2 linked regions of the Halorhodospira halochloris genome follow. The protein of the gene in region 2 interacts with the protein of the main gene of each other region in a pairwise test. Links are inferred from orthologs where the notes say so. Each region holds a gene or a part of one and is shown on either strand. Other genes may lie near its edges.

What was found. The genes of interacting proteins can lie anywhere in the genome.
Region 1: the proteins of secB (region 2) and secA interact in binary tests that used the Escherichia coli proteins (3 or more experiments, as listed by UniProt). The link is inferred for Halorhodospira halochloris from one-to-one orthologs.

Annotation. Positions count from the first base shown.
Region 1 is NZ_AP017372.2:1,901,747-1,908,431, reverse strand. What follows is about bases 1,985-5,497. They hold secA (preprotein translocase subunit SecA), read left to right. Parts: upstream 1,985-2,354; coding sequence 2,355-5,297; downstream 5,298-5,497. Other genes in these bases: argJ (bifunctional glutamate N-acetyltransferase/amino-acid acetyltransferase ArgJ), read left to right, coding at 5,298-5,497; HH1059_RS08670 (DciA family protein), read right to left, coding at 1,985-2,265. In the rest of the region: HH1059_RS08680 (DUF1631 family protein), read left to right, coding at 1-999; HH1059_RS08675 (lysophospholipid acyltransferase family protein), read left to right, coding at 996-1,718; more of HH1059_RS08670, read right to left, coding at 1,720-1,984; more of argJ, read left to right, coding at 5,498-6,506; HH1059_RS08655 (thiamine phosphate synthase), read left to right, coding at 6,487-6,685. UniProt on the Escherichia coli protein: Required for protein export, interacts with the SecYEG preprotein conducting channel.
Region 2 is NZ_AP017372.2:16,274-21,472, reverse strand. Bases 2,220-5,199 are described here. They hold secB (protein-export chaperone SecB), read left to right. Parts: upstream 2,220-3,452; coding sequence 3,453-3,947; downstream 3,948-5,199. Other genes in these bases: glnG (nitrogen regulation protein NR(I)), read right to left, coding at 4,955-5,199; HH1059_RS00070 (NAD(P)H-dependent glycerol-3-phosphate dehydrogenase), read left to right, coding at 3,956-4,948; HH1059_RS00080 (rhodanese-like domain-containing protein), read left to right, coding at 2,967-3,410; HH1059_RS00085 (murein hydrolase activator EnvC family protein), read right to left, coding at 2,220-2,794. In the rest of the region: HH1059_RS00095 (divergent polysaccharide deacetylase family protein), read right to left, coding at 1-73; HH1059_RS00090 (S41 family peptidase), read right to left, coding at 224-1,594; more of HH1059_RS00085, read right to left, coding at 1,640-2,219. UniProt on the Escherichia coli protein: One of the proteins required for the normal export of some preproteins out of the cell cytoplasm. It is a molecular chaperone that binds to a subset of precursor proteins, maintaining them in a translocation-competent state.

The sequences.
Region 1 (6,685 bases), 1.9 Mb from region 2 along the record:
GGTGCCGTTACCCCCGACAATAGCCCTTTGCACCCAGAGCATGTGGCCGATTTGTATTTACGTGTCGGCCATATGGCTCAGATTGATGCCCATCACCATCGCCTGGCCTTAGACATCCTTGCCGAGGAACTCGAGCAGCTGCTGCCGCAATTCTACCGTGCTGCCTATTCAATATTGGCTGGTGAAGCTGGTGAGCAGGGCACGCCCTCCTCAGGCGATAGCGACACCGAGCAGACCGCTGCGGCTAGTCAAGAGGTCGATTTTGTTGCCCGGGCAAGACGCAGTAGGCAGAAGGTGGAGCAGGGCCGCGCTAGGGTTGAGCGCGAGATTGAGCGCTGCCTAGCTGGGCGCAGAGTTCCCCCAATGGTGGAGCAGCTGATCAGGGATAATTGGGCACGATTGTTGCTTCTAGTCTACGTAGGAGAGGGGCCTGATTCGGATGAATGGGTGCGCAATTGTGCTGTTATGGAACGCCTGGTCTGGAGCTTTCAGGCGCCCTATGACGAACTCGCCCGGCAACGCCTGGTGCTGGAGATTCCGCTGCTGCTCCACGAGCTTACCGATGGCCTATATTTGGTTATGCAGGAGCCGATCGAGCTGACAAAGATACTCCGTGCTTTGGAAGGGGAATATCTTAAGTGCTTGATTGAGGATGACCCTGAGCTTAGGCGGATCAGCGCTAATGATGAGCCTGGCGATAGCTCTCCTCGGCCTGAAGATTTCGGTTCTCTGGATAAACTCGCTGAGGGCACTTGGTTTGAGTTTAACTGCTTTGCAGATGATCCGCTGCGAGCCCGCCTAGCTGGCAAAGACGCCAAAGGTACCATGGTGTTTTGTGATCGAGCCGGCTTTAAGGTTCTGGAGCGCACGCCAGAGGAGCTTGCTGGGTCTATTGCTAAGGGCGAGGCTAAGGTTCTCGATGATGAAAAGCTGCTTGACGCTGGCCTGTCACGAGTGATGAGGCGGTTGTGCGATCGGAGGTTAGGCCACGGCGAATGATCCTCTTACGCCACATCTTTGCAGCACTGATCTGCCCCCTGATTTTGCTCCACCTGGTGAGCGGTTTTTTCTGGGTTGGTGGGGCAGCGCTTGGCTCTACGCGGGCCGGTAGAGCGGCGGCGACTGTGTGGAGTAGGGCCTTGTTGATCCTATTTGGAGTGCGCCTGCACCAAAATGGTAAACCGCTCAAGGGTGCGTTATGCGTAGCCAATCATCTGTCGTGGCTGGATATCGTCGCCCTGAAGGCGAGTTTTGACGCTTGTTTTTTAAGTAAGGCCGAAGTTAAGAGTTGGCCCATTATTGGCCTGGTTGCCTCCTGGTTAGGTACTTTATTCATTGGGCGCGGCGCTAACGGTGCCGCAGAGCGGGCGACGCAGCAAATTGCTGAGCGTTTGCGGGCAGGTGAAACAGTCATTTTTTTTCCTGAAGGGCGGATTAATCAGGATCGTGGCCTGCTGCCTTTCCGTCCGCGGTTGTTTAAGGCTGCCTACGACGCGCAGGCCCTGGTTCAGCCGGTAGCTATTCGCTATCTGAGTGCTAATGGCGATTTGGGGCACCTTGTGCCTGAGTATAATATGTTAAAGAGCGTGTGGTGGTTGGCAGGCAGGCGCGAAGTTGAGGTTGAGATTACCTTCCTCGAGCCGCTTGAGCCCGCTGATAGGCCGCGCCGGCAAATAGCCGATGAGTCGCGGGCTCGGGTTGCGCGGGCTTTGGGTTAAGCTAGCGCCGCGATGCTAATCGCTCAAAGGCTGCCCGTAGTCGCGGATCGGCGGTGGCAGAGGCGGCTCGTTGTAACGTTCGGCTGGCCTGATCGCTTATTGGCCCTGGTGGCTGTAGGGTGCTGCGTCGCTTACTCTCCCTGGCGACCCGAATACTCACCCGGTGCGGTCGCGGCGCGCCAATGCGCTGCGCTGTATCCTGCAGCAAGCGCGAGAGGTAGCGTAGTCGCGTTGCCCAGCCTCCACTTTGGGCTACCAACACCATCTCCTCTTCATCCAGCCGGGCCAGGTGCCAGCGCCCGCGCATCTCGTCGGGGAGAGCGAACTGCATGCGCCGACGCAGGCCGTCGAGTTCGCGGGCATGATCGATTAGGGATTTGAGGGTCCCTGGGTTGGAGTTCAAGCGTGGTGCTAGCCGGTACAGCTTGCCTTGGCGCGACTCTAGGGCCGGTTTAATGGTCAGTGCAGGTGGTCGTGAAGCCGGTTTGGGGCTGTTTTTGGCGGCCTGCGTCTGTGTTCTTGCGGTGCCTCCAGCTGATTTAGACATCAGTTCTTAGTCTCCACCATTACCAATCAAGCGCCATTATCTGTATCCTGTGGGCATCAAAATCGCCGAGCGAATGTGACAAACGAACTATGCTACAGACTATAATCAAGAGAGTTTTTGGAACCCGCAATGACCGCGCCCTGAAGCGGCTGCGTAAACGCATCGCTAACATCAACGAGTTGGAGCCGCAGATCCAGCAACTTAGCGATGAGCAACTGCGCGCCAAAACCGATGAATTCAAACGCCGCCTGGCTGCCGGTGAGACCCTTGACGATATTCTCGAAGAGGCGTTTGCCGTCGTCCGTGAGGCCTCCAATCGTACTTTGGGTCTGCGCCATTTCGATGTCCAGCTGCTCGGCGGCATGGTGCTTCACCAAGGTAATATAGCCGAGATGAAGACCGGTGAGGGCAAGACCTTGGTCGCCACCCTGCCGGTCTATCTTAACGCACTCACCGGGCGCGGCGTCCATGTGGTTACCGTAAACGATTATTTGGCGCGCCGCGATGCCGAATGGATGGGCAAGATCTACCGTTTTCTCGGTATGGAAGTCGGGGTTGTGGTCTCCCGTCAACCGCGCGAGGAGAAGGTCGCAGCTTATCAGGCCGACGTAACCTACGGCACAAATAACGAGCTGGGCTTCGACTATCTGCGCGATAACATGGCCTTCCGCAAGGAAGATAAGGTGCAACGCGACCTCTACTATGCCCTCATAGATGAGGTCGACTCGATCCTTATCGACGAGGCGCGAACCCCGTTAGTTATCTCTGGCCCTGCTGAGCAGCCGGGTGAGTTATACGAGGCGATGACTCGGGTGGTGCCCAAGCTCGAGCCTCCTGAGCGCCAGGCTAGCCCGGATGATGAAGAGGAGCCACCGGGCGACTACCAGATTGATGAGAAATCACGCCAGGCCTTCCTTACCGAGCAGGGTCACGATCATGCCGAGCAACTGCTGCGTGCCGAAGGGTTGCTCGGTGAGGGGGAGTCGCTCTACGACGCCCGAAATATCAATCTGGTGCACCATTTGACCGCCGCGCTGCGGGCGCACACGGTGTATCAGAAGGATGTTCACTATCTGGTACGTGACAATCAGATCGTTATTGTCGACGAGTTCACCGGTCGGGCCATGCCGGGGCGGCGCTGGTCGGATGGCCTGCACCAGGCGGTGGAAGCCAAAGAGGGGGTTCCGATTCAGGCCGAGAACCAGACCCTGGCCTCGATTACCTATCAGAATTTCTTCCGCCTCTACGAGAAGATCGCCGGCATGACCGGTACCGCCGATACCGAGGCGTTTGAGTTTCACCACATCTATGGACTGGAGGTGTTGTCAATACCGACCCACCAGCCGATGGTTAGGGAAGATAATAACGATCTAGTCTATCGCACCAACGAAGAGAAGTTTGATGCCATAGTCGCTGATATCAAGGACTGTGTCAGCCGCGGTCAGCCGGTGCTGGTCGGCACAACCTCGATCGAGGCCTCAGAGCGGGTCTCCAGTGCCCTCAAGCAGGCAAATATCGACCACAATGTCCTCAATGCCAAGCATAATGAGAGCGAGGCGCAAATCATCGCCGACGCTGGGCGCCCGGCGACGGTAACTATAGCTACAAATATGGCTGGTCGGGGTACTGATATTGTCCTCGGTGGGAATCTGGATGCTGAGTTGGCAGAGCTTGGTGAAGACGCCGATCAACAGGAGATCGCTAGGCGCAAGGAGCAGTGGCAGCAACGTCACGATCAAGTGGTTGAGGCCGGTGGCTTACACGTTATCGGCACCGAGCGCCATGAGTCGCGGCGGATAGATAATCAGTTACGTGGGCGATCCGGGCGTCAAGGCGATCCGGGTTCGACACGTTTTTATCTCTCGCTGGAGGATCCGCTGCTGCGCATCTTTGCCTCTGAGCGGATGTCGACAATGATGCAGCGCTTAGGCATGGAGCATGGCGAAGCCATAGAATCGAGGATGGTGTCGCGGGTCATCGAGAATGCCCAGCGCAAGGTTGAGGCGCACAACTTTGATATGCGCAAGCACCTGCTCGAGTTCGATGATGTCGCCAATGACCAGCGTAAGGTGGTCTACGAGCAGCGCAATGAACTGCTTGATGCGGACGACGTGGCCGAGACCTGTGAGGCGATCCGGGAAGATGTTATCGATAAGGTGATATCTGAATATATCCCGCCGGGGTCGATAGATGAACAGTGGGATGTTGCCGGCTTGGAGAAGGTCCTGGCTGATGAATTCGGCCAGCCTATGCCGCTCCAGCGTTGGCTTGATGAAGACGATAGCCTGCATGAGGAGACCTTGCGTCAGCGCATCCATGATGAGGTTGAGAAGGCCTATCAAGAGAAGGAGCAGCAGGCCGGCAAGGAGGTGCTGCGCCACTTCGAGAAGGCGGTAATGCTTCAGGTGCTCGATAAACACTGGAAGGAGCACCTTGCCGCTATGGACTATCTGCGCCAGGGGGTTAGCTTGCGCGGCTACGCGCAGCGCAATCCCAAGCAGGAGTTCAAGAAGGACGCTTTTGAGATGTTCCAGCGGATGCTGGAGGGGCTCAAGCGCGAGGCGGTAGCGGTCTTGCTGCGGACCAAGGTTCAGGCTGAAGAGGACGTGGAGGCGCTTAACGAGGAGCGTCGGCGAGAGGCTGAGCGCCTTGAGCAGTTGCGCCAGAATGCAGCCGATGGCAGCGCCGCGGCAGCTGCCGGCCGCGGCACTGGAGTAGGGGCCGCCCTGGGCATGAGCCCTGGGGCAAGCGCCGCCGCCTCAGGAGACGGTAGGCAGACAGCTGGTAGTGGTTCGGCTGGACAAATGGGCAGTGCCACCGCTGGTGGTACTACTCGTGCTGATGTTGCTCAGGCGCGGCCGCGCTCGGCTCAGCAAGACGGTAACCGGGCGCAGTCGAGTGCGGGCCAGCAGGGCCAAGGTGGTGCAGCGACCAGCGATACGGTGGTGCGTGAATCACCTAAGGTCGGCCGTAATCAGCCCTGCACCTGCGGCTCGGGCAAGAAGTACAAGCACTGCTGCGGGAAGTTGTAGATGAGCCCTTGTCAACATTCCATCACTCCGCAGCCGGTCGCCGGCGTCCGCGTTGGTAGTGTATGTGCCGGTATTAGGCAGCCTGGACGGCCAGATTTAACCCTTATCGAGCTAGCCGCGGGTAGTAAGGCTGGTGCTGTCTTTACCCGCAATCAGTTCCGTGCCGCGCCGGTATGGATAGCTGAGCGCCATCTTAGCAGTAATGCGCCGCGTTACCTGCTGATCAACACCGGTTACGCCAATGCCGGTACCGGTGAGCGTGGCGAACCGGATGCCCTGGCCTGTTGTCGGGCGGTGGCTGATAATTGTAACTGTGCCCCTGAGCAGGTGATCCCTTTTTCTACCGGCATTATCGGTGAACCATTGCCGGTCGAGCGGGTGGCAGCGGCCATCCCTAATGTCTGCGCCGATCTGCGTGAGGATGGCTGGGAAGATGCTGCCTGGGCTATCCATACAACCGATACTCGAGCTAAGCAGGTTAGCTTGCACTTCGAGCTTAGTGGCGGGCCCTGTACCATTACCGGCATAGCTAAGGGGGCGGGGATGATCCGTCCGAATATGGCGACCATGTTGGCTTTTATCGCCACCGATGCCGGGCTGAGCGATACTGCTCTCGATCGAGCACTGCGCCACTCGGTCGGCCTTTCTTTTAATCGGGTTAGTGTCGATGGGGATACATCGACTAATGATGCCTGTCTGCTCGCAGCTACCGGTGTGGGTCCTGAAATCGAAGGAGAGGGTGCCGATTTTGAGCGTTTTCAGGCGGCCTTGGATGCTGTCTGCATCGATTTGGCGAAGGCTATAGCCGCTGATGGCGAGGGCGCATCGCGCCTGGTGGAGGTCGAGGTGCGTTCCGCGGTAAGTAGTGCCGAGGCGGAGCAGGTTGCCTTTACGGTAGCGGAATCACCGTTGGTCAAGACTGCTCTAGCAGCTGCTGATCCAAACTGGGGCCGAGTCTTGGCAGCGGTGGGGCGGGCAGGCATTGCTGATCTTGATGTCAACCGACTGCGCCTTTTTTTTGGCGAGCAGCTTATCGCTGAACATGGCGGCCGCAGCAACAACTACGATGAGGCAGCCGCCGCAGCTGAGTTGGCGCGCCCTCAAGTAGCGGTAACCATTGATTTGCAGCGCGGTAACTCTAACGCAACTGTCTGGACTTGCGATTTGACCGCCGAATATGTGCGAATAAATGCCGAGTACCGGAGCTAGATTGCCTGCAAGTGCTGGGAAACCTCGACAATTACCCGACTTCTATTTAATTACTCCTACTCAGCCCGATGACTGGCAGGCGTGGCTGGATCTGATAAGACGCTCGTTCTTTGATCCGGGGGTCGGCTGGTTGCAGATGCGCCGACACGACCTGGATGATCAATCTTTCCTGGAGCTTG
Region 2 (5,199 bases):
TAAAAAGTTTCCACGGCAGTTTATTGCTAGCTGCGAACTCAGTCTCCCTAATAGCGTTCTGGTTATTTGTCATGCTTTTGCTTATAGCGCAGTATCTTGTAGCCATAATGAGCGATTATTGTCCAGTTGGAACCATCCAAAAGCTCCCCCCGGGCCACTCAACTACCCCGGTGTGGAGGTCTTGGCGCCAGGGGATGGCGCCATGAAGCCTCCAGGGATGGATTCACGGGGTCCTCCCCACCGGGGTAGTTGAGTGGCCCGGGGGGAGCTTTTGGGAGTTTTTAGTTACGATATTTAAACCGCGTAGAAGGTTGAGCGCCTCGTACAGGACATAATCGTCACGCGCAAGATCGCGCAGCTTATCTTCTTCGGCTGATCGATCGTCTGTCTCTGCTTCAGGCATAAGCCCTTCAAGCTCTGCCTCTTTGCTACGCTCCGCTTGTTTTGCCTCGGCCAGGCGCAGGTCTTCGACCTCGATATCAGGCACAACACCTTTTTTATCGATCGATTGACCTGTGGGGGTGTAGTAGCGGGCGGTAGTAAGCTTCATTGCTGGCCCACCTAGAAGGGGCACTACACTTTGCACAGATCCTTTACCGAAGCTTGTTTGTCCCATGATGATCGCCCTATCGCGATCCTGTAATGAACCTGCGACTATCTCTGAGCCTGAGGCAGAACCTCGATTAATCAGAACTACCAATGGTGTCCCATCGATGCGGTCTTGATCGCTAGCATCAAAATCGACACGCGAATCCTTAGCCCTGCCTTCAGTGTAAACTATCTGGCCACCTTCTAAGAATGCATCACTGACAGATATCGCCGCATTAAGAACCCCACCGGGGTTATTACGCAGATCCAGGATCATCCCCTTGAGGCCTTTGTCCTCATTTTCTTCGATTAAATCATCCAATGCCTTGTGCAGATCTGCAGCAGTTCTTTCCTGGAACTGACTTATGCGTACGTAGGCGTAACCTGGAGTAAGCGTCTTGGAGCGCACGCTCTGGATCTTGATTATGTCTCTCTCTAGCTCAAATGAGAGCGGTTCGGCAGCACCTTCGCGGACGATCGTCAGACTCACCTTCGTCCCCGGCTCACCCCGGAGTTTATTGACTATACGGTTTATCCCAATACCGCGGACCGATTCGCCGTTAACCCTAGTTATAATATCCCCTGTTTTGAGCCCAGCTTTGCTAGCCGGCGTCTCGTCGATCGGGGCGACAACTTGAACAAATCCATTATCGCTGCTCAGTTCCAGCCCTATGCCACCGAATTCACCGCGCGTGCCTTCGCGCAGTTTTTCCAATTCCTCATCGTCTAGATAACTGGTATGGGCATCTAGCTCATTTAGCATTCCACGGATAGCCGCCTTGAAGAGTTTTTCATCTTCTATTTCATCGACATAATCCCGCTTGATACGCCCGTATACCTCAGTAAGCAGCTCCAGCTCAGCCATGGGGAGCTTCTCAGATGTCTCGAAAAGCTCCTGTGAATTATCTTCTGCCTGAGCTGTTCCCAAGCCGTTTAAGCTGAAGCAGCCGCTTAAAAAAGCAGTCGCGATGATTAGGGCGAGCCAGCTGGAACGCAGCTTATGCATTGTAGCTCCTTAGGGTTATGAACTATTCAATCTGCTAATGACCCACTAGCGTAACCATGTTATCGGATTCTGCGGCTCATCCCCACGGCGTATCTCGAAATAGAGGCCAGGGGCTTGCCGAGCTCCGCTGCTGCCTACAGTCGCGATGCGATCACCTGCATTGATCCAATCGCCTAATTCAACGTAGAGAGCTTCATTATGGCCATAAAGAGTCATAAATCCTTCGCCATGGTCAATAATGACTAGCAATCCGAGACCACGCAACCAATCACTGAAAACAACCCGGCCCGGACCGACGGCAACTACCTCAGACTCGCGAGAAGCGCTAATTATAATTCCGGTGCGCTCCAATCCACCGCCACGCGATTCGCCGAATTCGGCCTCGACATCACCCTCCACTGGCCACGGGAGACTGCCTCGAGCCTCAGCTAAATTGTCTATGTCTAAATCTTCGGGAATGTCTTCCAAACGTTGGCGTAGCTCTTCAAGCAGCGACTCCTGTTCAGCTACGTCGGCCTCAAGTTGTTGAGCTGAGCGTCCCCGTTCGGCAATCCTTTGCTCAAGTTCCTGGCGATAGCGATCGCGCTGAGCGCGCTTCTCGCGCAGATTATCACGCTCATCAGTTACGCTCTCTTCGAGAGCTAGCAGCTCACTTCTTTCCGCGTTTAGTTCACGGCGCATATCGATAAGGCTGCTTATCTGCTCGAGCAGATCTTCGATGCGCTCGGTACGAGCCTCGTGGAAGTAGTCATAGTAGGCCAGCAGGCGTTGCGCGGTTCCTGGATCAGTCTCATTTAGTAGCATTTTCAACTGCGCATCTTCGCCAGCTGCATATGCGGCTACTATCTGTTCACGTAGTGCCTGGCGCTGCTCGCTGAGCCTTTCTTGCTCTTGCCGATAATCTTGTTCAAGCTCTTCTATACTCTCTCGCAGCGATGCACGTTGGCGACGTAACTGCTGGAGGCGCTCAACACTCTGATTGACCTTGCGGTCAAGACGCTGCAACTGTTCATCAACTTCATCACGCTCTGCCCGGTCCTCAGCTAATTGCTGTTCGACCTCCTCGAGCTGTTGCCGCAATTGCTCAAGATGCTCACGCTCGCTATCGTACTCAGCGCCATGGCCGGGCGCTGCTAATGCGAGCAGAAATGCCATCAGAGGTATTGGGCGTATCGTGCAAGAGTATGCTTTTGTCCACATTCTGCGCGGCATTTGCTCCTACTTAATAGTCGTAGCTGCAATCGAGCCTGCAGCAAGGCAAACCTGCTGGTATCATGCCCTATGTTCAAGTAGCTGAGCCAGCCCGTAACCTTTCAATGTTAGAATTGAGCTATACACAGATACTTTGTTGAGGATGAGGCACCGCTAACCTATGGAAGAGTTTATCGATTTCGCACTGACCAATTGGGGTATGACCTTCGCCTTCCTACTTATCCTCATCTACTGGATAGGTGGCGAGCTGTTCCACTGGTACAGTGGCGTTAAACCTATCGACGCCGAACAAGCCACTCGCCTTTATAACCGCGAATCGGCTCAGTTTATCGATATACGTGCCCGCCGCGAATACGATAAAGGACACTTGCCCCAGGCCTTTCACATGCCCGAGGCGGAGATTGAGCAATTGCTGACCAGACTCCGCAAGCAGGTCGCCGAAGACTCACCCCTTATTGTATATGACGAGAGCGGCAAAGAGGCCGCAAAAATGGGCAGGAAGCTTCGCAAGAAGGGGTTCACTAAAATTTATCGCCTTAAACGCGGTCTCAACGCCTGGGTTAATGCCGGGTATCCACTTGAAGATGTCAAATCCAAGGGCTAAGCATCATTTCAAACTCTCAAGACTCGTCAGGGATTATCAAAAATGGCTGAAGATAATACTAACGGTAACGGCAAGGATTCCTCCGCAACAGCAGCAGGTGGCCAGGATGCCCAGCAACAAAGATTTCAGATAGCTAAAGTCTATCTAAGCGATGTCTCTTTTGAGGCTCCCAACACACCTGAGGCCTTTCGGTCTGAGTGGAAGCCGCAGGTCGATGTAGAACTCGGTTCTAGAGCCAAAAACTTAGATGAGAATACCTACGATGTCCTCCTAACTGTCACCGTTACAGCTAAGAACAATGAGCAAACGGCCTATCTATGTGAGGTTAAGCAGGGTGGAGTATTTCGCCTGGAGGGGTTTACGAACCAGGAACTTGATCGCGTTCTGGGCGCGTTCTGCCCGGGGCAACTTTTTCCTTTTGCCCGTGAGGCAATAAATGATCTTGTAGTTAAAGGCGGTTTCCCTCAACTGTTACTGGCTCCGGTAAATTTCGAAGCGCTTTACCAACAACAACGTCAGCAAGCCACCCAACAGTAGGGGCTACCTTGGTAGATAGAATAGCTGTACTCGGCGCTGGAGCGTGGGGCAGTGCTCTAGCGAAGGTCTTAGGAGACAATCAACACGAGGTCAGGCTCTGGGCGCGCGATGCCGATCATGTCCAAGCGATGGTCATCGATCGTGAGAATCGGCGTCACCTGCCTGGATGTCCTCTGCCTGACACCATTGAGCCAACCGCTGATTTCGCTGCTGCCATTACGGGCAGCGACTGGATCCTTGTTGCTACCCCCAGTGTAGCCTTTCGCGCTACTATACGCCGGCTAGCACCTTTCAGGCCGCAGCGTGTAGCATGGGCTACGAAGGGGCTAGATGCCGATTCGGGCGGGTTTTTGCACGGCATCGTTGAACAGGAGATAACCCCCGAGCCCCAAATCGCTGTGCTCTCCGGTCCAACATTTGCTGCTGAGGTAGGGCAAGGTCTACCAGCTGCCATGACCGTAGCAGCGAGCAGTGATGATTTTGCTGCGCAGATGGTTGATGCGTTTCACTGCGAGCGTTTTCGCCTATACACCAACCCCGATATGGTCGGCGTCGAGCTCGGCGGTGCGGTTAAGAATGTCTTAGCCGTAGCAACTGGAGTCAGTGATGGTATGGGCCTCGGAGCTAACGCCCGGGCTGCCTTGGTGACCCGCGGAATGGCTGAAATCACTCGGCTAGGCGCGGCCTTAGGTGCTGATCCGCGCACCCTAATCGGCCTTGCCGGTCTCGGTGATTTGTTGTTGACCTGTACCGATGATCAGTCCCGCAATCGTCGTTTCGGGCTGGCGCTCGGCCGAGGAGCGGCTATTGATGAAGCCCTTGAGGTAGTAGGTAGTACTGTTGAGGGGGCACGCACTGCCGCTGAACTCTACTCCTTAGCAGCGCGCTATGCTATAGAAATGCCCATCTGTTCATGTGTTTATCGTCTGGTTAGTGGGGCCATAGACCCTGCACGTGCAGTAACTGAACTTATGGAGAGGACGCCTAAGGCTGAGGTATAAGGGTATCTAATTTTCTCCTATGTTTAGCTCTTTTATCTTGCGCGTCAAAGTGTTGCGTCCCCAACCTAGTAGTCGGGCCGCCTCTTGGCGATGGCCTTGAGTATAGGCTAATGCCGCGTTGATTAGAGTCCTTTCCAATTTAGGTAAGGCGTCATCGAGTATATGGTGATTGCCGTTCGCTAGGGTTTTTTCAGCCCATAAGGCTAGTGGTCGCGTCCAGTCATCGCTATTGGTGGTGAGTTCGTCATTGC